4 regions of the Mesorhizobium sp. M0159 genome follow, and region 1 is predicted to be linked to each of the others. Evidence: predicted binding sites of a transcription regulator. Region 1 holds the regulator's gene; each other region holds the start of a gene.
What was found. The regulator LexA, encoded in region 1, represses DNA repair genes until DNA is damaged. The targets are predictions, from matches to a motif close to TGTTCNNNNTGTGTTCNG.
Positions count from the first base shown of each region.

Region 2: a site for LexA is predicted at 2,186-2,203, ahead of NKJ32_RS19820 (ImuA family protein). Genes of this name have one in related genera too.
Region 3: a site for LexA is predicted at 4,989-5,006, ahead of dinB (DNA polymerase IV). Genes of this name have one in related genera too.
Region 4: a site for LexA is predicted at 3,219-3,236, ahead of NKJ32_RS13210 (ATP-dependent helicase). Genes of this name have one in related genera too.

Region 1 covers NZ_JAMYTF010000029.1:14,843-22,442, forward strand. Annotated here, with positions in the region: gene NKJ32_RS23895 (ComEC/Rec2 family competence protein) at 1-2,357, shown strand, start outside; gene lexA (transcriptional repressor LexA) at 2,351-3,085, opposite strand; gene kynU (kynureninase) at 3,533-4,780, shown strand; gene NKJ32_RS23910 (hormone-sensitive lipase) at 4,877-5,707, shown strand; gene NKJ32_RS23915 (molybdopterin molybdotransferase MoeA) at 5,715-6,920, opposite strand; gene moaC (cyclic pyranopterin monophosphate synthase MoaC) at 6,920-7,426, opposite strand; gene trpC (indole-3-glycerol phosphate synthase TrpC) at 7,429-7,600, opposite strand, start outside.
Region 2 covers NZ_JAMYTF010000020.1:98,940-106,539, reverse strand. Annotated here, with positions in the region: gene NKJ32_RS19840 (HpcH/HpaI aldolase/citrate lyase family protein) at 1-168, shown strand, start outside; gene NKJ32_RS19835 (DUF1737 domain-containing protein) at 197-403, shown strand; gene NKJ32_RS19830 (metallopeptidase family protein) at 647-1,069, opposite strand; gene NKJ32_RS19825 (DUF3800 domain-containing protein) at 1,303-2,055, shown strand; gene NKJ32_RS19820 (ImuA family protein) at 2,227-3,309, shown strand; gene NKJ32_RS19815 (DUF6504 family protein) at 3,242-4,720, shown strand; gene NKJ32_RS19810 (error-prone DNA polymerase) at 4,717-7,600, shown strand, end outside.
Region 3 covers NZ_JAMYTF010000007.1:161,540-169,139, forward strand. Annotated here, with positions in the region: gene NKJ32_RS10185 (sigma-70 family RNA polymerase sigma factor) at 4-879, shown strand; gene NKJ32_RS10190 (sulfite oxidase) at 1,068-2,225, opposite strand; gene NKJ32_RS10195 (hypothetical protein) at 2,880-3,524, opposite strand; gene dinB (DNA polymerase IV) at 3,695-4,936, opposite strand; gene NKJ32_RS10205 (GNAT family N-acetyltransferase) at 5,268-5,726, opposite strand; gene NKJ32_RS10210 (hypothetical protein) at 5,846-6,295, shown strand; gene NKJ32_RS10215 (hypothetical protein) at 6,339-6,725, shown strand; gene NKJ32_RS10220 (hypothetical protein) at 6,753-7,115, opposite strand; gene NKJ32_RS10225 (hypothetical protein) at 7,299-7,598, shown strand.
Region 4 covers NZ_JAMYTF010000010.1:53,054-60,653, reverse strand. Annotated here, with positions in the region: partial or broken gene NKJ32_RS13215 (helix-turn-helix domain-containing protein) at 154-399, shown strand; gene NKJ32_RS13210 (ATP-dependent helicase) at 455-3,178, opposite strand; gene NKJ32_RS13205 (glucose/quinate/shikimate family membrane-bound PQQ-dependent dehydrogenase) at 3,430-5,742, shown strand; gene NKJ32_RS13200 (hypothetical protein) at 5,753-6,184, opposite strand; gene NKJ32_RS13195 (hypothetical protein) at 6,194-6,343, opposite strand; gene NKJ32_RS13190 (dienelactone hydrolase family protein) at 6,597-7,496, shown strand; gene NKJ32_RS13185 (EamA family transporter) at 7,497-7,600, opposite strand, start outside.

The DNA of each region.
Region 1 (7,600 bases):
TACCCGCTCCGCGCTTCGATGCTCCGTCGCTGCCGGCCAGCGACCCAGCAACGGTTCTCGTGCCCGCGGGCGAGCCCATCGTACGCCTGCCTAGGCGTTTCCGCCTCCCGTCACCGTCCCGTATCCGCAACAGCGTAACCTCGGCAGCCGGCCTGGAACTCGACCGCGGCATCGCCTTCCTGCTGGTGCCGGTGTTCCTCGCATGCGGGGTGGTCGTATATTTCGGGCTGTCGGTGGAGCCGGCCTTTCCACAGCCGATCGCAATCGCGCTCCTCGCGGCCCTTTGTGCCGTCGTCTCGCGGTCATGGCCCAGGACGCGCCTGTGCTTCATGGTGGCGCTGCTCTGCGCGCTTGGCGTACTTGCCGCCAAGTTCGAGACATGGCGTGTCGGAACGCATATGCTCGGCTCCGAAATCTCGACGCGGCTGACGGGTCGCGTCGTATCGTACGAGCCCATGGCGAGCGGCCGCATCAGGCTGACAATCGATGTGATCTCAACGGCCAGGCCGACACTGCGCTACATGCCGGAACGGGTCCGCGTTTCGGCGATGAAGATACCGGCTGAGCTGACCGCCGGTTCCGAGATCACCGGCTATGTGCGGCTGCTGCCGCCGACCGGCCCGGTGCGGCCCGACAGCTATGATTTCTCCTTCGACAGCTATTTCGCCGGTATCGGCGGCAGCGGCTTTTTTCTCGGCAATCCGAAAGTCGTGTCGTCGGGCAGCATGCCGCTTGCCGCGCAGCTTTCTTCCGCGATCGAAGACGCGCGCGAATCGATCGCCGACCATATCCGCAGCCGCATCGGCGGTGCCGAGGGCGAGATTGCTGCTGCGCTGATCGTCGGCGTGCGCGCCGGCATTCCCGAGGAGATCAACGAAGCGATGCGGCGCACCGGCATCTACCACATCATCTCCATCTCGGGGCTGCATATGGCGTTGGTCGCCGGCACCATCATGGCGCTGCTGCGGGGTGCCTTTGCGCTGTTTCCCGATTTCTCATCGCGACGGCCGGTCAAGAAATATGCCGCGGCCGCCGCGCTTTTTTCGATTGCGGCCTACCTCGTCTTTTCCGGCATTGTCGTTGCGGCCGAACGCAGCTTCATCATGCTGGCGGTGATGCTTATCGCCGTGCTGTTCGACCGGGCCGCGCTCACCATGCGCAACCTGGCGATCTCGGCCATCGCGGTCATCCTGGTGTCGCCGCACGAGGTGGTCGGTCCGAGTTTCCAGATGTCCTTCGCCGCGACGGCGGCCCTTGTCGGCGCCTATGCAGGCTGGTCCGATTACCGCGCCGGCAGGGCCACCACGCCGCCACCGCGGCGGTCGCCGCTACGCTTTGCCACTCGAAAGGTCCTGTTGGGCATGTGCGGTCTGGCGATGACCTCGATCATTGCAGGGAGCGCCACGGCGCTTTTCGCCATATGGCATTTCCAGCGCGTGGCGCCGCTCAGCCTGTTCGCCAATCTGGCCATCATGCCCATCGTCTCACTGGTCGTCATGCCCTTCGCCGTTCTCAGCGCGCTGGCGATGCCGTTCGGTGCGGATGGCCCTTTCCTCTATGTCATGGGCAAGGGGCTGACGGCGATGATCGCCCTGTCCGGGTGGATCTCGGAGCGCTCGCCGATCGATGCGGTCGGGCTGATTTCGCTGAGATCCGTCCTTCTGGTGACGATCGCCCTCGTCATTGCCAGCATGGCGACGACCTGGTTGCGGCTGGCGGCACTTCCTTTTGCGCTCGCCGGCTTGCTGACGACAACGCAGACACGCATACCCGACGTATTGGTCTCGGAGGACGCGCGGCTGGTCGCGCTGCCGATCGGCAGCGGTGAACTCGCGGTCAACCGGGCACGCCCGAATGAGTTCACCATCGACAACTGGAAACGCGCGCTCACATCAGAGGCCATCGTCGCGCCGGAAACGCCTGGAAAGAACGACCCGCAATTCGACATTGCCGATCCGGCCGACCTACCGCCGGGCATGCCGTTCATTTGCACGGACGGCCTCTGCCTTGCCATGCATCCATCCGGCGCGATCATCGCGCAAGCCAAGGACCGCGATACTGCGCGGCCAGCCTGCGCCTTTGCCAGCTTGATCGTCATCGACGACGCCACCGCCCATAACCCCTGCTACTACGACCGGCTGGTCCTCGTCGTCACCAAACGGCAACTGGCGCGCGCGGGAAGTGCCGCCGTCTATTTCGATCCACAAGCGGCAACACGCGCCGAGATCCGCTTCGCCGTCGAAAAATCATACCGGCCCTGGCACGTGCAGCGGAAATTTTCACGCGCGGCACGGGGCCTGCCGCCATACCGCAGGGCCGACAACCCCAAAGCCGGCGCCAAGGGCGGAGCTCAGTAGCGGCGGATCAGTCCGACGAGCTTGCCCTGCACCTTGACCCTGTCTGGTCCGAAGATGCGCGTCTCGTAGGCCGGATTGGCGGCTTCCAGGGCGATCGAGGCGCCCTTGCGGCGGAACCGCTTCAGCGTCGCTTCCTCCTCGTCGACCAGTGCCACCACGATCTCACCGGGGCTCGCCGTATCGGCATTGCGGATGATCACCGTGTCGCCGTCGAAAATGCCAGCCTCGATCATCGAATCGCCTTTGACCTCGAGCGCATAATGCTCGCCGCCCATGATCATATCCGGCGGCACCGAAATCGAATGCGTCTGGTGCTGGATGGCATCGATCGGCACACCGGCCGCGATGCGGCCCATTACCGGGATCGAAACGGCGGCGACGACATCGTCGTCATTGCCGGCTGCAGGGACACGCGACGATGTCGGCTTGCCCTGCCGAGGGGCGCCTTGCCCAAGGCTGCCCTGGATGACACTCGGCGAGAACTTGCGTGCCGCATTGAGGCCGGGGGCGATCGAGTCAGGCAGGCGTAGCACCTCCAGCGCACGGGCCCGGTTGGGCAAACGGCGAATGAAGCCGCGCTCCTCCAGCGCCGTAATCAGCCGGTGGATTCCGGATTTGGAAGCCAGATCGAGCGCTTCCTTCATCTCGTCGAATGAAGGCGGGATACCGCTTTCCTTCAACCTTTCGTGGATGAACATAAGCAGTTCGTGTTGTTTGCGTGTCAGCATAGCGACCCCCAACAGAATCAGAAAAACAAACCCAGAACAAACACTATCTGTTCCAGTTGTGTTCCGCAACTGTTTAAAGTTTAATGAATGCGTTAAGGCTCGGGAAACAAACGACGTCCCCTACCGGCGTACCGCATTTTCACCGCCGCGAGCCTCATCGCCTTGATTCTGCTTTCGTTTGCGCCCTTCTGGCCTCCTAGAAGGCGGCACTGGCATCGGCCGTCGGTCGGCAAAAGGCACGGAATTGAACCCGTATCGACTGTGCGGTTTGGTCAATGCACCGTGAACGAAACGAATTCAAAACGCCAACCTCGGGTTAAGTCCCGGTTTCCACCGCCTGGTCAGGCTGCTTCTCGCCGGTGGAGCCTTGCTGCGCGCAACCAGGTAATGGAAGAACAGTCGATGCGTGTCCGGCGTTGCGTTGGATCTTGGGGGAGCAGACAAATCATGACAGGAATTCCCGATCTCGTGGCCATAAAGGCGATGGATGCCGCGGATCCGTTGCGCGCGATGCGCGACCGCTTTGTGTTGCCGCAAGGAGTGATCTATCTCGACGGCAATTCGCTAGGAGCTGCTTCACGTGCCGCTTTCGATGAACTGCACAAGGCCGCGACCGAAGAATGGTCGCATGATCTCATCCGCGCATGGAACACGGCCGGCTGGTTCAACATGCCGCTTGAACTTGGCGACCAGCTCGGGCGCCTGATCGGTGCCGCGGCCGGCCAGACGGTGGTCTGCGACACGACATCGGTCAACATCTACAAGCTGCTGCACGCCGCCATGGCCATGCGACCGGAGCGGCAGGTCATCGTCGCCGAGGGCGATAGTTTTCCGACGGACCTCTACATGGCCGAGGGTGTGGTTTCGACGCGAAAAGATACGCTGCTGCGCCTCTCGGGGGTCGACGCGCCGACCATCGAAGAGCTGATCGACGAACGCACCGCCGTGGTGCTGGTCAACCACGTCAACTATAAGTCGGGCGAACTGCGCGACATGCCGGCGCTGACGCGCAGGGCTCAGGAAGCCGGGGCGATGATCGTCTGGGATCTCTGCCACACCGCCGGCGCGATGCCAGTCGAACTCGACAAGGCAAACGCCGATTTTGCCGTTGGCTGCACCTACAAATATCTGAATGGCGGCCCGGGCGCGCCTGCCTTCATCTATGCGGCTGAGCGGCATCTTTCCGACATCCAGCAGCCGCTCACCGGCTGGTGGGGCCATGCACGGCCCTTCGCCTTCGAGCCAGGCTATGCGGCCGGCACCGGCATCCGCCGGTTTCTGTGCGGCACGCAGCCGGTCCTGTCGATGCGCACGCTGAAGGGCGCGCTCGACATCTGGAACGATGTCGACATGACGGCGGTGCGCAAGAAGAGCATCGCACTGGCGGATCTGTTCATCGAGCTTGTCGAGGCAAAGTGCGGCACTTACGGGCTCACGCTCGAAAGCACGCGCGATGGGGAAAAACGCGGCAGCCAGATTTCATTCATGCATGAGCATGGCTACCAGGTCATGCGCGCGCTGATCGAACGTGGCGTGATCGGCGATTTTCGCGCGCCATCGACCATGCGCTTCGGCTTCACCCCGCTCTATGTCGGCTATGCCGATGTCTGGCAGGCCGTCGAAGTGCTTGAGGACATCCTGCGCACCGGTGCGTGGAAGGAAGCGCGCTTCGCCATCAAGGCGGCTGTCACTTGAGATTGATGCGAGAGCTGGAATCGTGAGGCTGGCGACGACGCGCCGCGCGATGCTCACGGCTACGTTGCAAGGCTATATTGCCAGGGAGGGCGCAGGGTGTTCGAACGTCACATTGCCGATTGGGACAACGCCTATGCCAACGGCGCCAACATAGCCGGCAGCGATCGCTGGCCGGCGGCCTGGATCGAGCCCGCGCGGGTTTTCCGCGACGTGCTTTCGACCGAGGGCAGGGCGCGGCTCGACATGGCCTATGGCGACAACCCACGCAACCGGCTCGATCTTTTCCTGCCGGCCATCAAGCCCAAGGGACTCGTGGTGTTCGTTCATGGCGGCTACTGGATGGCATTCGACAAGAGTTTCTGGTCGCATCTTGCCACTGGCCCTGTTGATCGCGGCTATGCGGTGGCGATGCCGTCCTACACGCTCTGTCCGCAGATACGCATTGGCGGCATCGTCAAGGAAGTCGGCGCGGCGATCGGCAAGGCGGCGGCGATGGTTCCAGGGCCGCTGATGCTGACCGGACACTCGGCCGGCGGCCATCTTGTTAGCCGGATGGTTACGGCGACGACGCCGCTGGCGCCCGAAGTGGTCCGGCGCGTTCGTCACGTGGTGTCGATCTCGGGGGTGCACGATTTGCGCCCGATCATGCGCACCGGCATGAACGAGACGCTGGCGATCGATGAGGCCGAGGCGCAGGCCGAAAGTCCGGTGCTGCTGCGCCCGATGGACAAGGCCCGCCTGACCTGCTGGGCCGGCGGCGGCGAGCGCGCCGAATTCCTGCGTCAGAGCGCGTTGCTGGCCAACATCTGGATCGGCCTGGGTACCGCGACCAGCTCGGTGGTCGAGCCTGACCGGCATCATTTCAACATCATCGACGGTTTGGCCGATCCAGACCATCCGCTGACCCGGACCTTGATTTCGGAGTGAGGCAGGTTCAGCGTAGCATCAGTACGTCGCAGGGGGAGCCCGCCGCCGCGGCAGGAGCGAACGGCGCGCGAACGATCAGCCCGTTGGCATCGGCCAGCATTTTCAGCATCGAGGAGTCCTGGATGCCGAACGGCGTCGCCACGAGCGTACCGGTGTCATCTATGACAACAGCCCGCACATAATCTTGCCTGAGATCGTTGGCCGGCATGGCAGCACCGAGCCGTGCCCGACGTATATCCTGCTGAAAGGCGCGGCCACCGAGCCGCGCCAGCAGCGGCTTCAGGAAGAGCTGAGTGCAGACCAGGCTTGCCACCGGATTGCCGGGCAGGCCGATGCAGCGAATGTCTCCCAGCCGCCCGAACATCAGTGGCTTGCCCGGCCGCATGGCGATCTTCCAGAAATCGAGCGTCATGCCTTGCCCGGTCAGCACGTCATGGACGAAGTCGTGGTCACCGACCGAGGCACCGCCCAGCGTGACGATGACGTTCGCGCCAGCCTTCACGGCCTTTTCAACCAGCGCAGCGATCGCCTCCCTGCGGTCCGGCGCGATGCCAAGGTCGAGCGCGCGCGCACCGACCGACTGTGCGGCAGCGGCGACACCATAGGCGTTGGAGGAGATGATCTGGTCGGGGCCAACATCGCTGCCCGGCGGCAGCAATTCGTCGCCGGTGGCGATGATGGCGACCAGCGGCCGTTTGACCACGCGCACCTCGGGGTGATTGGCCGATGCCGCCAGCGACAAGGCCGCCGGGTCGAGCAGGCGGCCTTTGGGCAGCAGGACATCGCTCTTGGCGAAATCGAGCCCGAGGCGGCGGATGTTGCGCCCCTGCACCGTCGGTTCCGTCACTTCGACGCTGCCGCCACCGAGATCGCGGACGTTCTCCTGGATGACGATAGTGTCGGCGCCTTCGGGAAGCGGCGCGCCGGTAAAGATGCGCACGGCCTGCCGCTGCTGCACCGTTCCGGCAAAGCCGCGTCCGGCCGGCGCCATGCCGACCACCGAAAGCCTTGCCGGTACGGACGCGATATCGGCCGCCCGCACGGCATAGCCGTCCATGGCGGAGGCGTTGAACGGCGGCTGGGTGCGGAGCGCCACAACCGGCTCCACCAGCACGCGGTCGGCGGCATCCAGCAGTGCGACGCGTTCGCCCGGCAGCGCTGCTGCGCCGTCCAGCAGGCGCTCGAGCGCCTCGGCAACTGGGACCAGCGCCATTATCGGCCTGCCTCGGTGGCCCCGTCTCCGGTGATCTTGTAGTCGCCGGATTTGCCGCCGGTCTTTTCAACCAGCCTGATGCCGGAGATGACCATGGCGCGGTCGACCGCCTTGGCCATGTCGTAGATGGTCAGGCAAGCGACCGAGACGGCACTCAGAGCCTCCATCTCAACGCCGGTCTTGCCGGTGACGCGGGTCAATGCTGTCACCTTCAGGCCGGGCAGCGCGGCGTCCGCCTCGATATCGACAGATATCCTGGTCAGCAGCAGCGGATGGCAAAGCGGGATCAGTTCATGCGTCTTCTTGGCCGCCATGATGCCGGCAATTCGCGCTGTGCCCAGCACGTCGCCCTTCTTGGCGTCGCCGGCGAGGATCATGTCCAGCGTCTCGGGCCGCATCGCGACAAAACCTTCTGCGACTGCCGTGCGCACCGTCTCAGCCTTGTCGCCGACATCGACCATGTTGGCTTCGCCCTGCGCGCCAAGATGAGTGAGGGCGGCCGCCATCCTCAAACGGCCTCTGCCGGCGCCTTGCCCGTCAACAGCAGGCGCGTTGCCGCGGCCACGTCCTGCTGGTGCATCAGGCTCTCGCCGACCAGGAAAGTCGCAATGCCGCTCTGCTCCAGCCGGCGGCAATCGTCGTGCGAAAAGATACCGCTCTCGCTGACCAGATGGCGGTCG
Region 2 (7,600 bases), on a different contig from region 1:
GCACCGTCGCCCGAAGCAATAGCCGAGGCGCGCGCGGTCAAGGATGCCTTCGCGTTCGCCGAAAATGCCGGTAGGGCGGTAGTTGCGCTGAACGGCAAGATGGTCGAGCGGCTGCATCTGGCGCAGGCCGAAAAACTGCTGGCGAAGGCCGCCGCTGTTCGCGCATGACTAACGTAACTGACGACAGGATTGAAGAATGAAACTCTACCGCTTTCTGTCCGGCCCGGACGATGCCAGCTTCTGCCACAAGGTGACGGCGGCGCTGAACAAGGGCTGGCACCTGTTCGGCTCGCCGACCTATGCCTATGACAAGGAGGCCAAGACCATGCGCTGCGGCCAGGCGGTGGTGAAGGATATCGAGGGCCAGGAATACGGCCCCGACACCAAGCTCAGCGATTGGTAGACGCTGAAATCGCGGCGAGATGTCCGCGGGACAGCGCCCCCCTCTGTCCTGCCGGACATCTCCCCCACGCGGGGGGAGATCGGCCATCATCCCGGGCTTCGCCAAATCTCAATGTTAGAAAGAGGGCGCGGTCGGCGAAGCTGCCAATCTCCCCCCAAGTGGGGGAGATGTCCGGCAGGACAGAGGGGGGCGCGAAGGAATGAGACGTCGGACTGTTGCGTAACCTCAGCCGATCGGCACCCCCTACTCCGCCGCTTCTTCGATCTTCTCCATGTCGTCGTCCGACAGGCCGAAATGGTGGCCGATCTCGTGGATCAGCACATGGGTGACGATGTCGCCCAGCGTTTCCTCGTTCTCGGCCCAATAGTCGAGGATGGCGCGGCGATAGAGCGTGATGCGGTTCGGCCCCTCGCCGGTCTGCGGGTTCCAGCGCTCGGCGATGCCGCGCCCCTCGAACAGGCCGAGCAGGTCGAAGGGCGTTTCCAGCGAAAGGTCGTCCATGATCTCGTCGGTCGGGAATTCGGCGATCTGAATGACGATCTCGCCGGTCAACTTGCGAAAGTCCTCCGGCAGATGGGCATAGGCCTCCAGCGCCAAGAGCTCAATTTCCTCCATCGTTGGCGAAAGCTGGTCGTGCCAGATGCGTGTTTGGTAGATGCGAGCCATGCTTTGTCCTTTGATCCCGGCATATAGGCTTTCAGGCCGGACTCGGCAAATAGCGGGGCTGCCGCCTTTGCCCCAGGATCATAAGCAGGAATAAATTCAGCGTGTCGTAATTCGCGTACGCGCTAAGGAGGTGGTACCGTGCTGAACAAATTTCGAGCCGATGAGTCGGCGGAAATGGTGGAAGGCGCGTCCTAGAGTTCCGCGACACCTTTCTTGCCCCTCGGGAAGGTTTGGTGGTGGTGATTGAGGTCTACCTAGACGAATCTGGCACTGACCATGACTCGCAAATTCTTTCCGTATCCGCCGTTTGGGCTTCAAAAGAAGACTGGCAGATCTGGACCCTCGATTGGATCGTGGCGAAGGCGCCGATAAAAATTCACCACTCGGTCGATTGCCATAACAGGCATGGGGAGTACGAAGGGTGGACCCGCGAAAAGCGAGATAGACACGTCAAGTGCATCCTGCCGGTAGTCAAAAACCACTACATTCGGGGCATTATCGCCGCCGTCGACAGGCGGAAACTGAGCGAGGTCTTGGCTCACAAACATAGCTTAGCCATCAAGCCGGAAGACATGGTACGCGGCTGGTACTACATCTGCCTGCAATGGGCCCTTCGCAGCACGTGGGAGAAACTCGCATCGGAAGGCCACGATAACATCGCATTCGTCCATGAAGCCAACCAGTACAGCGCGGCGGCGACTGAGGCGTTCCAGCAAGTCCAGCGGCATTTTCCGGGAAAATCGGCGACTTTCAATTTCGGCTCAAAAACCAGGCACCCACCGCTTCAATGCGCAGACGTATTGGCATATGAGGGGAACCATCAAATGAGGAATTTTCGCGGTCCCCTACGAAAACCCCTCCAAGCTATCGACCCTAGCTTCAGCCGCTTTAGCTTTCGCAAATATGACGATGAAGAAGTCGATCAAATCGCCGACTTTACCGCCCAATATTTGAGACGTGTCGCTTCAGAATTGGCTTCAGGCTAGAGTCAAAAGCCGCCCCTTTTTTATGAACCCAGCCTCCCGAGCGGTTTCCTTGAAAAGCTCGGGTTGCTCTTTCTGGGAATAAATTCCCCATGACTCCGCTTGACTCTTCGAGCGGCCTCTGGAATCTATAGGGAACATAACAGGAACAATTGTGAGTGGAAGCTGACCGTCATGGCGACAAGCGCCGTGGCGCGGGAGACTGTTTTTGCCCTGCGCCGCCAGATCGCGAAGATCGAAGGGACCTTGCCCGAGCGCCTGGAGGCGCCGGCCAGTTCGTCGTTTGACGCGGATGTCCCTCGTCAGAGTCTGACACCCTCTCGGCATCCGACACCCGCTCGGAATCTGACCATTGTCCGGCGCGGCCTCGCCGTGGCGCCGCCCGATGCGTTTTTGCGCACCGGCGCCGAGCGCCTCGATGCTGCGCTGAGCGGCGGCCTGCCGAAGGCGGCGGTGAGCGAGTTTCATGGCGCCGCGACCCGCGATGCCGGGGCCGTTGCCGGTTTTGCCTTGTCGCTCGTCAGCCTGATCCTCAGCCAGGGGCCGCGATTGCCGGTGCTGTGGATCGGCACATCCGAGGTTTTCCGCGAGGCCGGCTTTCCCTATGCCAGGGGGCTTCACGCCTTCTTCGGCATCGAGCCGGAGCAATTGCTGTTTTCCGAGGCGCCAAGGCTGCTCGATGCGCTGTGGATCGCCGAGGAGGCTGCCCGGATGACGGCGCTGGCCGCCGTCATCCTCGAAATCCGCGGCAGCCCGCAGCGGCTTGACCTCACCGCGACGCGGCGGCTGCACGCCCGCGCGCAGAGTGCGGGCCGGCCGCTGTTCCTGCTGCGCCAGGCCGGCGAGCCCGAACCGACGGCAGCGCCCGTCCGCCTCATCCTGTCGGCGGCACCGGCGGCAACGCGTAAGACGCTTGCCGGGCCGCTCGCCGGCTCGATCGGCCGACCCGCCTTCACCGTCGCCATCGGCAAGAGCCGCACGGCCTTGCCCGGAAAATTCACACTGGAGTGGAACCCCGATGAACGCATATTCGAAGAAAGACGGGGCGAGCAAGGAAGGTCTCAGGAATGGGCCCCAGAACGGCCAAAGAATCCTATCCCTGTGGTTTCCGCATCTCGCCGCCGAGAGGATCCTGCGGCAGCGTCTGGGGCGGTCCTGGCGTTCCCGGCCGTCGGATCACCTGCCGCTGGTGATCAGTCACCGCGACCGGAACGCCCAGCGCATCGCCGCCCTCGACGAGCGGGCCGAGGCGCTTAATCTGAAGCGCGGCATGGGCATAGCCGACGCACGCGCCATGCATCCCTCGATCGACATCGTGGAGGCCGATCCGGAGGCCGACCGGCGCCTGCTCGAAGGCCTCGCCGACTGGTGCGACCGCTATACCCCGCTGGTGGCGCTTGACGGGACCGACGGCCTCTATCTCGACGTCACCGGCTGCACCCATCTTTTCGGCGGCGAACGCTCGATGCTGGACGATATCCTGTCGCGTTTTTTCCATCAGGGCTTCGATGTCCGCGCCGGGCTTGCCGCCACGCCTGGTGCTGCCTGGGCGGCGGCGCGGTTTGCTGGCGACCGCATCGTGCCCGATGGTGAGGAGGAAGCGCTTCTCGCGCCCTTGCCGCTGGCGGCGCTGCGCATCGACCCGGAGGTACGCGCCAGCCTCGAAAGCGTCGGCCTGCGCACGGCGGGCGCCGTCATGGCGGCACCGCGCGCGCCGCTGGCCCGCCGCTTCGGCGCATCGCTGCTCTTGCGCCTCGACCAGGCGCTTGGCCGCCTCGAGGAGGCCGTGTCGCCGCGCCTGCCGGTGGCACCGCTTTCGGTCGAGCGTCACCTTGCCGAGCCGATCATGCTGACCGAGGACATCGAGCGGCTGACCGGCATGCTGGCGACCACCTTGAAGAGCGACCTCGAGCGTCGCGGCGAGGGCGCAAGGCGGCTGGCGCTGCTGCTTTTCCGCGTCGATGGCGGCGTCAGCCGCATCGCCGTCGGCACCTCGCGGCCTCTGCGCGAGCCGCGGCTGATCCAGAAATTGTTCCACGAAAGGCTTGCCGCGCTCGAACAGGATATCGACGCCGGCTATGGCTTCGATCTTGTGCGCCTTTCGGTGCTGACCGCCGCCGCCTTCGACATGCAGCAGGCCGACCTTGCCGGCGAGACGAGCGACGACGGTGCCGATATCGCGCTTTTTGCCGACCGCATTCGCGCCCGGCTCGGCGAAGGCGCGGTCTTGAAGACGGTCGCCGTCGAGAGCCATTTGCCGGAGCGCGCCGTCGCCACCCTTCCCTTCACGGAGGCGCCGCAGAGAAGCTCGCCGCCGAAGCAGCCGGACAAGGCGAAGGACGCTCCCACGACCGTCTTCCAGCCGGAACGGCCGATCCGGCTTTTCCGTTCGCCCGAGCCGATCGAGGTGCCGGCCACCGAAATGCCGGAAGGCCCGCCTTTGAACTTCCGCTGGCGGCGCGCGCTCTATCGGGTCGCGCGCGCCGAAGGGCCGGAGCGCATCGCGCCGGAATGGTGGCGAGGGGCGGCGGGACGAGAAGATGCCCCGACCCGGGATTATTTCCGCATCGAGGATGCCGACGGCCGCCGTTACTGGCTCTATCGCCAGGGCCTTTACGGCGCCTCGCAGCCCTCGCCGCGCTGGTTCATGCATGGGATCTTCGCATGAATGCGCTGACGGCCAACCCCTATGCCGAATTCGGCATCCAGTCGAACTTCTCGTTTCTGCGCGGTGCCTCGAAACCGGAGGAGCTGGTGGTCGCGGCAAAATTCCTGGGGTTTTCGGCGATCGGTCTCGCCGACCGCAACACGGTGGCGGGCGTGGTGCGCGCCTGGCAGCAGGCCAAGGTGGAGGGTGTTTCCTATCATCCCGGCTGCCGCCTGGTTTTTTGCGACGGCACGCCGGACATCCTCGCCTACCCGCAGGATCGCAAGGGTTGGGGTCATCTCTGCCGCATGCTGACGCGGGCCAATCTGCGAGACGAGAACGAAAAAGGGGCGACGCTCCTCAAACAGAACGATCTTCTCGAATGGGGCGATCTCCTGTCGCTCGCCATACTGCCGGATGTGTCGGCGGACGCGGAAACCAGCCTCGCACTCCTTAGCCGGCTCAAGGATCGTTTCGGTGAAAACCTGCGGCTTGCGGTTTCGCCGGATTACCGCGGCAACGACCGCTTCCGTATCGAGCAGGCGGCGGCGATGGCGGAGCTGGCCGGCATCCCGTTGATGGCGACCAACGATGTTCTCTACCATACGTCGGAACGGCGCCCGCTGCAGGACGTGCTGACGGCGATCCGCCTCAATGTGCCCGTCGCCGAGGTGGGGCTGGAGTTGGCGGCCAATGCCGAGCGTCACTTAAAGCCGCCGCTGGAGATGGCACGGCTTTTCCGCAGGCATCCGCAAGCGCTGGCGGAAACGCTGCGTTTTGCCGGCGAGCTGACCTTCTCGCTCAGTGACCTGCAATACAACTATCCCGACGAGCCGACGGAATCGGGTCTTGGGCCGCAGGCCGAACTGGAAAGGCTGGCCAAGGAGGGAGCCGCCATCCGCTACCCCTCGGGCGTGCCCGCTTTTGTGACGCAGCGCATCGAGGAGGAGCTCGCTCTGATCGAGCGTCTGAACTACGCGCGCTATTTCCTGACTGTCCACGACATCGTCAAATTCGCCCGCAGCCAGAACATTCTCTGCCAGGGGCGCGGCTCTGCCGCCAACTCGATCGTCTGCTTCTGCATTGGCATCACCGAAGTCGGCCCGGACAAGATCGAAACGCTTTTCGAACGCTTCATTTCCGAGGAAAGAAACGAGCCGCCCGACATCGACGTCGATTTCGAGCATGAAAAGCGCGAGGAGGTCATCCAGTACATCTATTCCAAATACAGCACCAAGCGCACCGCGCTGGCCGCCGCCGTCGTCAGCTACCGGGGCCGCTCGGCGATGCGCGAAGTGGCCAAGGCGATGGGCCTGTCGGACGACGTCCGGGGCGCGCTGTCCAGTTCGATCTGGGGCTGGTCGACCTCGGAGCTCGGCGAAAAGGAGACAAAGGCCGGCGGCCTCGATCAGACCGATCCATCGACAAGGCATGTGATCGAATGCGCCAACGAGATCATGGGCTTTCCCCGTCATTTGTCGCAGCATGTCGGCGGTTTCGTCATCACCCGCGACCGGCTCGACGAGATCGTGCCCATCGTCAAGACGGCGATGGACGAGCGCAAGATGGTCGAGTGGGACAAGGACGATCTCGACGCGGTGAAAATCCTTAAAGTGGACGTGCTGGCGCTCGGCATGCTGACCTGCCTGCAGCGCGCCTTCACGCTGCTCCAGGATCATTACCCGCAGGCGCGAGACGCGTATGGCCGGCCCTATGTGCTGGCCACGCTGCCTGCCGAGGACAGGCACGTCTACGACATGATCTGCCGTGCCGACACGATCGGCGTCTTCCAGATCGAATCGCGCGCGCAGATGTCGATGCTGCCGCGGCTGCGGCCGAAAAGCTTTTACGACCTCGTCATCGAGGTGGCGATCGTGCGGCCCGGCCCGATCCAAGGCGACATGGTCCACCCTTATCTGCGCCGCCGGCAAGGCAAGGAAAAACCCGAATATCCCAAGCCGGAACTGGAAAAAATACTCGGCAGGACGCTGGGCGTGCCGCTGTTCCAGGAGCAGGCGATGAAGATCGCCATCGTTGCTGGCGGCTTCAGGCCGGGCGAGGCCGATGAACTGCGCCGCGCCATGGCGACATTCAAGCGCACCGGCACGATCGGCAATTACCGCAAGAGAATGGTCGACGGCATGGTCGCCAAGGGCTACGAAAAAGACTTCGCCGAGCGCTGCTTCAAGCAGATCGAGGGTTTTGGCGAATACGGCTTTCCCGAGAGCCACGCCGCCTCCTTCGCCCTGCTGGTCTATGCCTCCTGCTGGTTCAAGACCTTCTATCCCGACCTGTTCTGCGCCGCGATCCTGAATTCCCAGCCGATGGGGTTTTACCAGCCGGCCCAGCTTGTCCGCGACGCGCATGACCACGGCGTCGAGATCCGCGAGGTCGACGTCAATTTTTCCGGCTGGGATTGCGCCTTGGAGAAATCGCCTTTCGATCCGGATCGTATCCTTGACCGCCATGCCCAGATGCGCGGCGTCATCCGGACCAGCCATGCCGTCCGGCTCGGCTTTCGCCAGGTCAAGGGCCTGTCGAAGGAGCGCATGGAAGCGTTTGTGTCGAGGCGCGGCGCCGGCTATGCATCCGTACGCGACGTCTGGCTGCGCTCGGGCCTCAACGTCGACGAGATCGAAAAACTGGCGCAGGCCGACGCTTTCCGGTCGCTTGGATTGAACCGTCGCGACGCTCTATGGGCGGTCCGCGCGCTCGACGGCAAGAGTGCCGCCGAAAAGCTGCCGCTGTTCGACCAGCCGGCGATCCGCTTTCGCGACCTCGAGCCCCAAACCAGGCTCCCGACAATGCCGCTCGGCGAGCACGTCGTCCACGACTACCGCTCGCTTGGCCTGTCGCTGAAGGCGCACCCGGTCGCCTTCCTGCGTCAAAGGCTGGATCGTT
Region 3 (7,600 bases), on a different contig from region 1:
AAAATGAACAGGGCGACTTTGGAGGTGATGCTCGTCGGGTTGCGGCCAAGGCTGCATCGCTACTGCGCGCGTATGGCCGGCTCGGTGATCGACGGCGAGGACATCGTCCAGGAGGTGCTGATCAAGGCGCTGCAGGCGATCGACGGCGGTGCGATCGTCGAACGTCCCGAGCAATGGCTGTTTCGCATCGCCCACAATGCCGCGCAGGATCATCTGCGGCGGCGCAATCGGGAAAGGTCGCGCATGACCGAGGCCGACATGAGCGTCATCGAGGATCCCTCCGGCAGCGCCGACAGCCGGCTCGCCGCCCAGACCAGCCTGCGCTCCTTCATGCAGCTTTCGGTGCCGCAGCGCAGCGCTGTGATCCTGGTCGACGTGCTCGGCCTCAGCCTGCATGAGACCTGCGAAGTGACCGGCGCGACGCTCGCCGCCACCAAGGCCGCGCTGCATCGCGGGCGGGCGCAGCTCAAGCTGCTGGCGCTGCAGCCCGAGCAGGCGCTCGCGCCGAGGCTCGACGCCGATGACGAGCGCCGGCTGCGGCGCTATGTCGACCTGTTCAACGCGCGCGACTTCGACGCCGTGCGGGCACTGATCGCCGAGGACGTCCGGCTCGACGTCGTCAACCGCGTCCGCCTGCGCGGCAAGGCCGAGGTTTCGACCTATTTCGGCAATTACGATCGTTTGCGCGACTGGACATTGTCGCTCGGCGTGGTCGACGGCCGGCCGGCGATCCTCATCCGCGACCCGCAGGCGGCCGACGGCGCTGTGCGCGGCTTCATGCTGGTCGAATGGAGGGACGATCAGGTCATCCAGATCCGCGATTTCCGCTATGCGCCCTGGTGTCTGGTCGACGCGGAGATTGAAACGGTGGACGGGTGAGTAGAAGGCTGGAATGGTACGGAGATGGCGATCAGGCAGCCTCCTCCTGGGTGACCCAAACGCAATTGCCACATGGCAGCACGTTCTTAGAGCGGTTCCGGTTCTCTTGGAACCGGTAACTCGCTCTAACTATCTGCTTTCCCGCATCTATGCGGACGCCAAATGCTTCCTTTTGGCTGCAAAATGCTCTAGCCGATACGCACGCGGCGCGTCACCTGGCCATTGCTTTCCCAGTATGTGTGCTTCTTGGCAATCAAGGGATCGTCCATCGCCGGTTGAATTTGTCCTGTGGTGCTGACCGCGCGCGAGGTCACCGTGTGTTCTCCAGGAGAGGGATTTGCCCAAGCCAGGGACCAGATTTTCCAAGCGTGTTCTGCCTCCTCACTGTGGTCAATGGTCGCTGGTGTCCAAGGCCCTTGATCGATTTGCACTTCGACCCGGTCGATCGGCGCCCCCCAGGCTGCCCCAACGATGCGGTAATCCGAGTCTTTCCGGGTAACCTTCGCAGGCGCGGACTTTATCAGCGCTCGCCCGACTGACGTCTCGGCCCATACGGTCTCGCCGTTGTGGTCCTCCTCCCGGATGGTGACATAGTCGCGGGCCATCAGAAGGCTCATGAACCGCGTATCGCGAACCTCGATGCGCTTTAGCCACTTGACGTTGGCGATCCCGTACCAGCCTGGCGCAATGAGCCGTACCGGGAAGCCATTGGGCGCCGGCAAGGCGGCCCCGTTCATTTCATAGCAGAGGAGATTGTCCGGGTTCATCGCGTCGGCGAGCGACATGCTGCGAGCGAAGTTCTGCCGCATCTTGACGTCGCGTATCGGGATCTCGCCTGTGTCGGTACCGAAAAAGACGACCTCGATGCCCTTCTCCAGAACGCCGGCTTCCTCGAGGATCGGGGCGAGCGGCGTCCCTGCCCAGCGAGCATTGCCGATGCCGCCGGTGAAAAAGGGAAACCCATGGTTGCCCGAGCATTCCACTGTGAAAACGACCTCCTGCCGCGGTCGCGCCCTGATGTCGGCGAGCGTTAACTCCAGGGGCTTCTTAACCAGGCCTCCGATCTCCATCGACCATGTCTTCTCGTCGATCGTTGGTCGGTTGAAATGCGAGATGCTGAAGAACTTGTCGTTTGGCGTTATCCAGCTATCCAAATCCTCCCAAACAAGCTGCTTCTGGATACCCGCCGGATCGGGATTTTCGGTCGGCTGATCCAGCCATGGAATAACTTCCTCGTTCGGCCGTGTTGGAAAAGCGTAAGCCCGGCGCGAGGTATAGAGAGCAGCAATTGCGGCAAGAGCCGCGCTTCCTTGAACAAGAAGTTCTCTGCGCTGAAAATCAGGCATGTTGTTTACCTCCCAGTTGATCCGGAACGGGCTGCAACGTGCCTTAGGCCGTAGCCTGATCACGGATAGGCGACACAATGTGAGGTCTGCCCACCCGGAAGTATCCGGGTAGGTCAGATAATCACCGACGCAAGTCAAGCATGTGAAGCATTGCACGAAACGCCAGCTCGCGTTTCGCACGCTAAGAGTGCGCCTTTGAGAAGGAACTGTCCACAACTTGGACGGGACATGATGATGATTGCAGCATTCCATGCCGATTTCCTGTCCTGCCAAAATGGTTGCTGCTCGGATCGCTGCCGAACGCCCGCTTCTGGGTCATTTCGGGACCTTCGCGGGTGCGATCGGAAGGGCCGTTCCGACCCAATTTCTGCCGTTCCGATATCGGCCTTGCCAACTCCAGGGCGGATGTTCACCCATTTCGACGAGAAACTGCGTTGGCCTGCCGTCTGTGGGCGCGACAGGATGGCGGTGCGGCCGGCGCAGGTGTATGATGGCGGTCTAATATTTCAAGATCAGGAATTTGCAGGTGGAGGGCGGGCCCGGGCGGCACATCAGAACCAGTCTGCATTACGAGGTGGCCAGCAACCAGGCCGCCTGGCTTGGGCGCGGCAGATCATTCACACGTGAACCATTCGCCAACCGAGCGGGGACACCCTAATTGGTGGTGACTTGCGTCACCGCCACGCCGGTTATCCTGCCGTTCCCGGCTGTGTAGGTGAGCGTCTGCGTGACCGTGGCGTCCTTCTGGTCGGGAGACGAAGGAGGATAAGAGGCGGCGAAGCCGAAATGGCCGTAACGATCGGGCTTGGCGGCGCCAAATTTCGCGGCCACGTCGCTCAGCGGCGCTCCGACGCCGGGCGTATCGAGTTCAACAGCTGTCAGGCTGGCAGGCGCGCCGGCGCATCCTTCCGGCACCTTACCTTCCGGGTTCGGCTGCAGGGCGACGGACAGGACACCGTGGTCGGAGCCGCCCATCTCGCCGGATACGAACCAGAAGATCGACGGCGATCCGCCGGCGTCGGGGCCGGCATAGCAAAGCCAGTGGCGTGAATCTCCGGCGTCACCTTCATCGTGCATGGCTCCGCCGAAGGCTTTTTCGACATCGGCAAGCGTGGTTTCCTCAAGCTTTATCTCCAGCGGCCCAGCCTTGACCTGCTTGAATAGCGGGCTGGCCAGCGGCGAGTTGATATCGCCCAGGGATGGAATCGCCCGGTCCGGGTTGAGCGGCTTGGCCAGCGTCGTTGCATTGGTCACCAGTCCGGCAACGATGAGTGCGAAATATCCGGCGTTCTGTCCCATGCCGATCTCCTGTCGTTCGAAATGAAGGTGCGGAAGGATTTGCGGGCGGGTGCTACCCTGTCTGGCCGATACCCAAACCGGTGCACGACCAACTGGACCGAAGATAAATTCACAAGTCCGCAGCCTTCAACGTCATTCCGGCGACTTGGCAACCAAAGTGTAATCGAGGCTCACAATTCCTTCTCGGCCAGCTCCCGAAATGCGTCGGGAACCGATCGCCGCAGTCCGAGCGCGACCGAGGCGTAGCCGACCGCCTCCCAGCCGAAGCGGTCGCGGATCTTGTCGACGGCGCGATCCGCGGTCCAGCGCGCCGCGCCCTTGCTGGTGCCGGGGCGGCGGCGGTCGTCGTCGAGCCCGAGCGGCAGTTCCAGTTGCAGGCCGGCATGCTGCTCCAGATGCGATACGGCGATCGCCAGCAGCGAGATTGTCTTTTCGTGCGGATGGTCGATGAGCACCTTGCGCACCAGCGCCTCGGCGATCTCGGCCAGCATGGCGGTTGCCGAAATCGGCTGGTCGAGCGTGATCGAGCGCGTCACCGAGCGCAAATCGGCAAAGCGGACGCGAACCGTCACCGTGCGGCCGGGCCGGGATTTCGCCCGCAATCTTGTGGCGACCCTGTCGGCCAGATGCAGCAAAGCGGGCACGAAGACCTGCTCCTCGGCCGGTTTTCGGCCAAGCGCCGACTGCGCACCCGCCGAGCGCGCCCGGCGCTGCGTCTCGAGCTTGCGCGGATCGCGGTTCCACGCCAGCGCGTTGAGTTTCTCTCCCGCCGCCGGCCCGAGCAGGCGCTCAAGCGCCCCACCATTGGTCTTCGCCAGCTCGCCGATGGTGTTGACGCCGATGCCGGCCAGCCGCTGCCTGGTGACCGGGCCGACGCCCCACATCAACTCGACCGGCAGGTGGTGCAGGAACTCCAGCTCGTGGCGCGGATCGACCACCACCAGCCCGTCCGGTTTTGCGACCTGTGAGGCGATCTTGGCCAGATGCTTGGTGCGGGCTACGCCGACCGAGATCGGCAGGCCGAGCTCGGCCCGCACGCGGCCGCGGATCTTGCCGGCGATCTCGGCCGGCGAGCCGAACAAATGGGTGCAGCCGGCGACGTCGGCAAAGGCCTCGTCGATCGAAATCCGCTCGACCACCGGCGTGAAATCGCCGAGCACCTTGATTGCCGCATCGCCCAGCCGCTGATAGTCCTTGAAATGGCCGCCGACGAAGATGAGTTGCGGGCAGAGTTCCCGCGCGCGCCGTCCCGGCATACCGCCGCGCACGCCGAACGCCTTGGCTTCATAGGATGCGGCAAGCACTACCCCGCCGCCGACGGCAATCGGCTTGCCGCGCAAGGCCGGGTCGAGCAACTGTTCGACCGAGGCATAGAAGGCATCCAGATCCGCGTGGAGGATGTTGGCTTCCATCCGGCCCGTTCGCCCGCGGCGGTTCGAACGCCGCATTGTCTCGAGTTGTGATGAGAACATAAAGAGAACATTGTGGGTGAATTGTCAAGCAGCGCGGACGACAGGTGAAGGGGCAATCGCTTCAGGTTGGCGCCGCCCCTCATCGCCCTGCCGGGCACTTCTCCCCGTATAGTGACGGGGAGAAGGACGCTTTCGTCGATGGCTTCGCCAATCACTAACGTTGCAGGAAAGTGCCGAGTTTGCGGACAGCCCCTTCTCCCCGTCGCTATACGGGGAGAAGGTGCCGGCAGGCGGATGAGGGGCAGCGCCGACTTCGGCAATCAGCCGAGCGCTACAGCGCCATCTTGTAGCCGAGATGACTGGCGGTGAAGCCGAGGCGCTCGTAAAAAGCGTGCGCCTCCCGTCGACCTTTGTCCGTGGTGAGCTGGACGAAGCTGCAATTGCGCGAACGGCATGTTTCAATCGCCCATTCGATCATCAGCTTGCCGAGGCCGCGCGAGCGCCATTGCCGGGCGACGCGAACGCCTTCGATCTGGCCGCGCCAGGCGCCTTTTCTCGAAATGCCTGGAAGGAAGCTGAGCTGCAGCGTTCCGACCACTTGCCCGGCGTTGACGGCGACGGCCAGCAACTGGTTGGGATCGGTATCGATTGCGCTGAAGGCATCGAGATAGGACGGCGCAAGCGGCGTGGACGGGTCTTCCCGGTCTGCGCCGAGCACATCGTCGGCAAGCATTGCAACGATCGCCGGCAGGTCGGGCGCCTGCGCGCGACGGAATTCGATCTCGCTCATCGCGTGGAGACATACGGCGCGGATTTGGGGACGACAAGCGTGAAGGGATGCAACTTTGCCGGTCTACTGGAAAGCAGCCGTTGAAAGACCTATGACAGGCGAGATCGGGAGGCTACGATATGGATGTTCCAGCCAGCATGAAGGCTGAATTGGCAGCCTGGAACAATGGGTCCGGCATCGATCTACAAAGCTGGGTCGGGTGCGAGGGCCGATTTGCGCTTGCTGTGGGATACAGCACCATTTTCTGGCCGAAATTCGTGACGTTCGAACGCTACGTTTTGATGGAAGGGTTTAGCGAGGAAGGCCTGCGAAGCTTTGAACGAGACCCCAACGCCACACGACAGTCCGTGGAAGCGGTTATGAACCACCTGCACATTGCCGACATTCACGCCTTGGGCGCCGCCGACATCTCTCGCGACAAACTCGTGTTTCTCGGCTCGGTTCTCAAGGAGATTTATGAGGCAAAACTGCAATGGCAGTTTGCGAACCGAAGGTTTGTCGTCGAGTTTTTCGCTTCAGACTCCAGAGACCTGGAGGATTATCAGCTGTCTTTCTGGCAAGCAGACTAGGGCAATGGGCGAGGCGAGCAACTTAGCGAGGGTCAACCCTTCAATGCGGATCGAAATCGAGGGTGTCTCCCTGGAGACGTTGAGGGCGCTGTCGCGCGCGGACCAGGATGCGTTGCTGGCCTTCGGCCGGCCGATCTCCTTCGCCATGGGCAGCGCCACCGTCCTGGCCGAATTCAATCGCAATGGCGGCACGCTTCTGGTCAATTTTGCCCATATCGACGGCGGTGGCGAAGGCGTCCTGCTCGTCTTGTGGAGGCTTGTCCGGGCCTATGCCATCGATCGGCAATTCAAGCTGATCCGTTGGAATGTCCATGCCGCCACCTGCGCCACACCGAATCCCCGGCTGCAGCGTTTCCTGCGCTCCCATCACTTCGCAGAGATCGACGATGCCAGCTACGGCCGCATTTTCGCTCGCAGCCAGCAGCTTTGATCGGCTGGCTGGCCGCTCCGCTCGGGCTTACGCCGCCTCGAGCGCCCAGAGGCGGTGGCCGTAGCGGCGGAAGAAGCGGGCGAACAGGCGCTGCTGCCTGGCGCGGGTGAGGTCGGCGGCGCGCCTTTCCTGTCGCCAGTACGGCATGTTGCGGAACATCGACAGGAAGCGGGCGGCATCCTCGAGTGCCTCCTCGGCTGACTGCGCCGGGCGGATCGCCGCCAGGAACAGAGCGCGGCTCGGCTTCAACCGGTCGATCGCCGCCTTGCGCTGGCGATGACCCTGGCGTGCCTTGCGGATGCCGTCCTGGCGGATGGCCGCGAAAGCGGCAAACATGGCCGGGCTGTCGCCGCTATAGCCGCAAGCATGGGCGAACTGGGCTGGGTCCATCGTCATTCCCTTGCTGCCGGCCGGCTGCGGTTCTGTTGCTCGCGCCGATTCCAGTCCACACCATGTATAAGCATAACTCAAATAATCGAACAAGTGAAACTTTCACGTTGATGTAAGCGGAACCGACTCGACTCCGCTCCAAAAACCGATAATGTTGCGAACAAAGCAGGAACGATGATGGGGATGACCATGGCATTGGCAGGCAAGGAAGCGACGATCGCCGATGTTGTCTCGATTGCCGTCGAATGCATCGACTGCGGCCGTAACAGGTGGTGGAAGCCGGCCGAGCTCAAGCGGCATGGGGTGAGGCCGGAGACGCCGCTATCAGCACTTTCGGGGCGCCTGATTTGCAAGGCCTGCCGGGCCGACGGCCTGCCGGGCGCCGCCGTCTCGATCCAGGCCGCCTTCATCGACGACCGGCAACGGACCCGCGCCGAGGCGCGCCTGCTCAACGGTCGAGAGCTGCAGTCGAGGCGGGCTTGAGG
Region 4 (7,600 bases), on a different contig from region 1:
AGCAAAGAGCAACGCAATTGATCGAAGCGTCAGTCCCATAAGATTTCTCCTTGTGTGACTCAAAAAGCTACCTACTGGTATCGGCCCAACATAGCCTAACATAAGAATCCGGCTTGGGATTCCCTTCGGCGAAAGCGAATGCGAGTCTGGCGCGTGCGCACAGGAATATCCTTCACCGTTTCGCCGACCGATCGCCAGCGACTGATGGCTGTCGTAAAAGACCGCAATGCGCCGCAAAAGCATGTTTGGCGCGCCGAAATCATCCTGTTGAGCGCCAACGGCGTCGGCACCGTCGAGACCATGCGGCAGACCGGCAAGTCCAAGACCTGCGTGTGGCGCTGGCAGGAACGCTTTGCCGAGGAAGGCCTCGAAGGGCTGTTGCGCGACAAGACGCGACCTTGCAAGCGATTGTACCCTATTTGTTCTGGGGGTGCCAGACAATTTTCCACATGCCTCACACCCCGGTGACAAACCCGTCCAGCACGCGTTTCTGGCCGGCCTTGTCGAAGTCGATGGTCAGCTTGTTGCCTTCGATGGCGGAAATGTTGCCGTTGCCGAATTTCTGGTGGAAGACGCGGTCGCCGACGCTGAAGGGGGACGGCGTGTCGGCGACGGATTTGGCGACCAGCTCGCCGTCGATTGTGCGCCCCTTGACCGAGGTGCGGCCGGCGCCGTAGCCGGAGTCGGTTTCGCCGTAGCCGATGCGCTCGACCTGGTGGCCGGAGCGCGTGCCCCAATTGCGGTCGGTCGCCTCGGTGCGGTTGGCTTGAGCACGCTGCCAGCCCGGCGTCGCATAGGTGCTGGAGAAAGCGCCGGATTTCTCGGCGCCGTTATTGCCGCCGATGTTGTCGAAGCGCGATGCTCCATAGGGGTTCTGCCTGCCTGCCCCTTGGCCGCCACGACCGGAGGCGAACGAGCCGCCACCATAGGCATTGCCGTAGCCGCCATAGGAGTTGCCGCTCTCGGAAACTTCGACATGGGCTTCCGGCAGTTCGTCGAGGAAGCGCGACGGGATGGTTGACTGCCAGAGGCCGTGGATGCGGCGGTTGGAGACGAACCAGATGTGCAGGTTCTTCTTGGCGCGGGTCAGGCCGACATAGGCGAGGCGGCGTTCCTCCTCCAGCCCGGAGCGGCCACCCTCGTCGAGGGAACGCTGGTGCGGAAAAAGACCTTCCTCCCAACCAGGGAGAAAAACGGTTTCGAATTCGAGGCCCTTGGCCGAATGCAGCGTCATGATGTTGACGGCGTCGAGCTCGGCGTTCTGCTCGGCGTCCATCACCAGCGCGACATGTTCGAGGAAGGAGCGCAGCGATTCATACTCCTCCATGGAGCGGATCAACTCCTTGAGGTTCTCGAGGCGGCCGGGCGCTTCAACCGAGCGGTCGTTCTTCCACATGTCGGTGTAGCCGCTCTCCTCCAGAATGGTCTCGGCGAGCTCGGTGTGCGGCGTGGTTTCCAGCGCCTTCTGCCAGCGCTCGAAATTGGCCGATACCTCGCGCAGTGCGGCGCGCGGCTTCGGCTTCAGCTCGTCGCTTTCGGCGAGTTTTGCCGCCGCCTCCAACATCGGGATGCGCAGCGCCCGTGCGGTGTCGTGGATCTGGCGGATGGTGGCCTCGCCAAGGCCGCGCTTCGGCACGTTGACGATGCGCTCGAAGGCGAGGTCGTCGGCGCCTTGTGCGACGACGCGGAAGAAGGCCAGCGCATCGCGGATTTCGAGGCGCTCGTAGAAGCGCGGGCCGCCGATGACGCGGTAGTTGAGGCCGAGCGTGACGAAGCGGTCCTCGAATTCGCGCATCTGGAAGGACGCGCGGACGAGGATCGCCATGTCGTTGAGATTGTGCTTCTGGCGCTGGTAGGCCTCGATGGTCTCGCCGACGGCGCGGGCCTCCTCTTCGGAATCCCAGGCGGCATGGACATGCACCTTCTCGTCGTCCTCGGCGATCTTTTCGGTGAACAGCGTCTTGCCGAAGCGGCCCTCATTGTGGGCGATGAGGTGGGAGGCGGTGCCGAGGATGTGCGCGGTCGAGCGATAGTTGCGCTCCAGCCGGATGATGGTGGCGCCGGGAAAATCCTTGTCGAAGCGCAGGATGTTGTCGACCTCGGCGCCGCGCCAGCCATAGATCGACTGGTCGTCGTCGCCGACGCAGCAGATATTTACGGTGGACAGGCGCGGGCTTTCCTCCCCCTTGAGGGGAGGGTGGCCGGGCGAAGCCCGGTCGGGTGGGGTCCGTGCGGCAGTGCTCGACCTACCGGCGGCAGTGCTCGACGCTCTAGCGGTGCCTTCTGCGGCAACCCCCTCCGCCCGCTTCGCGGGCACCTCCCCCTCAAGGGGGGAGGATTGCGGCCGCTGCGCCAGCAGCCGCAGCCACATGTACTGGGCGGTGTTGGTGTCCTGATACTCGTCAACGAGGATGTAGCGAAAGCGCTTGTGGTATTCCTTCAGCACGTCCGGATTGGCGCGGAAGATGCGGATCGGATGGCACAGGAGATCGCCGAAGTCGCAAGCGTTCAGCGTTTTCAGCCGCTCCTGATAGGCCTTGTAGAGCTCGCGGCCCTTGCCGTTGGCGAAGGCACGGGCATCGCCCTCGGGGATGTCGGCGGGGCCAAGGCCCTTGTTCTTCCAGCCGTCGATCATCTGGGCGAACTGCTTGGCCGGCCAGCGCTTGTCGTCCAGCACTTCGGCCTGGATAAGCTGCTTGATCAGGCGCACCACGTCGTCGGTGTCGAGAATGGTGAAGTCGGATTTGAGCCCGGCCAGCTCGGCATGTCGGCGCAGCAGCTTCACTCCAATCGAGTGGAAGGTGCCGAGCCACGGCATGCCCTGGACATTGCCTTCGCCGATCAACAGGCCGATGCGCTGCTTCATCTCGCGCGCCGCCTTGTTGGTGAAGGTGACGGCGAGGATCTGCGAGGGGAAAGCCTTGCCGGTGGCAAGGATGTGGGCGATGCGGGTGGTCAGGACGCGCGTTTTGCCAGTGCCGGCGCCGGCCAGCACCAGCACCGGGCCTTCGGTGGTTTCCACCGCCAGCCGCTGCTCGGGGTTGAGGCCGTTGAGATAATCGGGCGCGTTGTTCTGGTTGCTGCGGGCAGCCATGGCGCGCGCGGCAATGCCCGACGGGGCCACGGGCCGCGCGTTCGGTTCGTCAAAAAAGGGCATGTCTTCCGAAAAGCCGGACATCTCCCCCGAATGTAGTGATTCGGCAGCGAAAGGCCAGAAGTGTCTCCGTTTTGTTCTCTGTCCAGTCGGTAGACTCACAATCTGAATGGGTCTGCTAACCAAAACGCCGGGCTTGCGATGGGCCGGCACCGTAAAACGCCGAGCTTGCTTGACAGGGGAAGCGGGCCGGAGAAAGTTGCGTGGGGGCAGGAACGCAATGCGGGGTTGCCCATGGACGCGTCGCGGAGCGCACCAGTCGAAGGAGCACCGTCTTGGCTGTGGTCATCACCTCCCTGATCCTTTTCCTCATCGGCCTGGCGATTGGCGGCGGCGGCATCTGGCTCGTGACGCTGGGCGGCAGCTGGTACTACGTCATCGTCGGTCTAGCTTTCCTTGTCGCGGCCTGGCTGCTCTACAGGCGCAGATCCACGGCGCTGTGGCTCTACGCGGCGATCGTGCTCGGCACGCTCGCCTGGGCGGTCTGGGAGACCGGCTTCGACTGGTGGGAGCTCGGCCCGCGCGGCGGCATCATCGTGCTTGTCGCGCTATGGCTGTTGACGCCATGGGCGCGGCGCGGGCTTACCGGTCCCGACGGACGCGCGCCGCTGATCCTCGCCGTGCTGGCCTCGCTTGCGGTCGCCGGCTATTCGATGACGACCGATCCAAAGGATATTGCGGGTGAACTCAACACCGACAAGGTGACGCCGACGGCCGATCTCGGCGGCAACGTGCCGGCTGGCGAATGGCACTATTACGGTCGCACGCAATATGGCCAGCGCTATTCGCCGCTCGACCAGATCACCGCCGAAAACGTTGCCAATCTGCAGCCGGCCTGGACCTATCGCACCGGCGACGTGAAAGGGCCCGACGACATCGGCGAGACGACCTATCAGGTGACGCCGCTAAAAATCGGCGACACGCTCTACATCTGCACGCCGCATAATTTCGCCATCGCCATCGATGCCGCGAGCGGTAAGGAGAAATGGCGCTTCGATCCGCAGGTCAAGCTCAACAAGGACCGCCAGCACCAGACCTGCCGCGGCGTGTCCTATTATGCCGATGCCAAGGTCGCCGCCGGCCAGCCCTGCGCCACACGCATCTACCTGCCGACATCCGACGCCCGGCTGATCGCGCTCGATGCGGCGAATGGCCAGGTCTGCCCGACTTTCGCCGAAGGCGGCACGCTGAACCTGCTCGCCAACATGCCATATCCGAAGCCGGGCTATTATTATTCGACCTCGGCGCCGCTGATCGTCGCCAACAAGATCATCGTCGGCGGCGCGGTCAACGACAATTATTCGACGCAGGAGCCGTCCGGGGTCATCCGTGCCTACGATGCCGACACCGGCGCGCTGTTGTGGAATTGGGATTCCGGCAATCCGGATCAGACGACGCCGCTGCCGCCGGACCAGACCTACACCAACAACTCACCCAACATGTGGTCGACGGCGAGCGTCGACGAGAAGCTCGGGCTGCTTTATGTGCCGCTCGGCAACAAGACGCCGGACCAACTCGGTGCCGGACGCAGTGCCAATGACGAGAAATTCTCCTCTTCGATCACCGCGCTCGATCTCAACAGCGGACAATTGCGCTGGGTGCGGCAGACCGTGCACCACGATCTCTGGGACATGGACGTGCCGGCGCAGCCGACGCTGGTCGACATCACCACGGAAAGTGGCGTGGTGCCGGCGCTGGTCGGGCCGACCAAGCAGGGCGACCTCTATGTGCTCGACCGGCGCAGCGGCGAGCCGATCGTTCCGGTCAAGGAAGTGCCGGCGCCGGGCGGCGCGATCGAAGGCGACCATACCTCGCCGACGCAGCCGGTCTCGGACCTGAGCTTCAGTCCGAAACCGCTGACCGGCGCGGACATGTGGGGCATTACCATGTTCGACCAGTTGGCCTGCCGGATCGAGCTTCGGAAGTTGCGCTATGAGGGCCGCTATACGCCGCCGTCGCTGCAGGGCTCGCTGATCTACCCCGGCAATTTCGGCACCTTCAACTGGGGCGGCGTGGCAGTCGATCCGGTCCGGCAGGTGATGTTCGGCATGCCGACATACCTGGCGTTCATCTCCAAGCTGGTGCCGCGCGCCGACGTGCCGCCGCCCGGCGACACCAAGGGCAGCGAACAGGGCCTGAACCGCAATGACGGTGCGCCTTACGCAGTCATATTGAAGCCGTTCCTGTCGCCGCTCGGCATTCCCTGCCAGGCGCCGCCCTGGGGCTATGTGGCGGGTGCCGACCTTCGGACCGGAAAGATCGTCTACAAGCATCGCAACGGCACCGTCTACGACATGACGCCATTGCCGCTGCCATTCAAGGTCGGCGTGCCCGGCATTGGCGGGCCGATGATCACTGCCGGCGGCGTCGCCTTCCTCGGTGCGGCGGTCGATGACTATGTGCGCGCTTATGACCTGACAACCGGCAAACAGCTCTGGCAGGCGCGGCTGCCGGCGGGCGGGCAGTCGACACCGATGACCTACACGGTAGCCGACGGGCGCCAGTTGGTCGTCATCGTTGCCGGCGGCCACGGCTCGGTCGGTACCAAGCCGGGCGACTATGTGATGGCCTATACGCTGCCGAAATAGAGAAGTTCCTTCAGAGCCCGAGATGCCCTTTCAGGTCGGGTACCGATGCAAGTACCTCACTGGTCAGCTGCGGGCCGGCGGCTGTCTCGGCCTGCTGGACCAGCATCGTGCCGGCCTGGCTGATCTGTGCGAGCGTGAGGCCTGATGCCTTGAGTATGGCGACGCCGTTGATCAGCGCGCCGGTCTTTTCGCCGAGAGCGCCACCGAGCGCGCCCTCCAGCGAGGACAGCAGGCCACCACCGGAAGCTGCGCCGGGAGCCATGACATCATATTGCTTGGCCAAGGCGTCGGCTCCCGGGATCTTGCCGAAGAAGCTGGACAGAGTCGTGCCTTCCGCTTCGTGTTCGAGCACCGAGAAAATCGTGCCGGCGATCTTTTCCGTCAAAGCCTGGTTGAGACCGGATTTCTGGGAGACGGTGTTGATGATGTCCTGAACGTCCATGACCTTTCCTCAGGCTTTGGTGTTTGCGGCCGGGTGCCGGTTGGCGCGGATCTTGATCAACGATCGTTTGAATGCGGTGAAGGCAGTGAACCACAGCGCCAGCAAAGCCATAGCGGCGAGGGCGAACCCACTTGCCAGAAGCGGGGAGGGAAAGGTCATGGGCGTAATTCCTTCGTCGTCAATCAGGCATTCTTTCCTCGCCAAATGGCGCGAGCGAGGCCTAGCCTGGTAAGTTTGTTTTATATGGTGGTGCGTGCATTTAGCATTGCCACAAAGGACCAAAATTTAACGACAGTGGGGCGCGCGGCATCACGGCCCTCGTGCAGGGACTTATGGCAGCCTCACTCAGCCGTGACTGGACCAGACAAGCTTCGGCTCTATGTTGCCGCGGGGGGCCGACGAGGAGCGCGCCATGACAACACCTGCCGGACCCACTGCCGCCGAGCCTGTCATTACCCAGGCGATGATCGATGCCTATGACGAATACACGCATCTGACGCTCGACCGGCGGCGCTTCATGGAGCAATTGACCAGGCTTGCCGGATCGGGTGCGGCAGCTGCCGCGATCGCGCCGCTGCTGGCGGCGAACTCGGCCCAGGCGGCAATCGTCGCGGAAGACGATCCGCGTGTGAAAGGCGAGGACATCAGCTATCCCGGCAGCGGCGGCGAGATGAAGGGCTATCTGGTCAGGCCGGCGGACCAGACCGGCAAGCTTGGCACCGTCATCGTGGTGCACGAGAACAGGGGTCTCAACCCGCATATTCGTGATGTGGCGCGGCGCGCGGCGCTGGAAGGGTTCGTGACGCTTGCGCCGGACTTCATGACACCGCTCGGCGGCACGCCGGACGATGAAAACAGGGCACGTGACCTGTTTTCCCAGCTCGATCCAGCACAGGTCGCCGCCAATGCCGTGGCAACCGTCGCCTATCTCAAAGGCTACAAGGACGGCAACGGCAAGGTCGGCGCCGTCGGCTTCTGCTGGGGCGGCGGCACGGTGAACATGCTGGCCGTCAACGCGCCGGACCTCGCCGCCGCCGTCGCCTATTACGGCATGCAGCCAAAGGCCGAGGACGTGCCGAAGATCAAGGCCGCGCTCATGCTGCATTATGCCGGGCTCGACACCCGCACCAATGCCGGCATCGATGCCTTCAAGAAGGCACTCGACGCGGCTCATGTCGAATACTCGGTCTATGTCTATGAAGGCGCCAACCATGCCTTCAACAACGACACGTCGGCGGCCCGCTACGACAAGAAGGCGGCTGACCTCGCCTGGGGCCGGACGATCGCTTTCCTCAAGGAGAAGCTGGCCTGATCAGGTGGGCGCCGGCGCCGGTTTGTGAAGGGCGACGCCGGCCACCACCAGCGCGATGCCGATGCAGTCGGTGAGGCTCGGCACCTGCCGCAGCACAATGACGC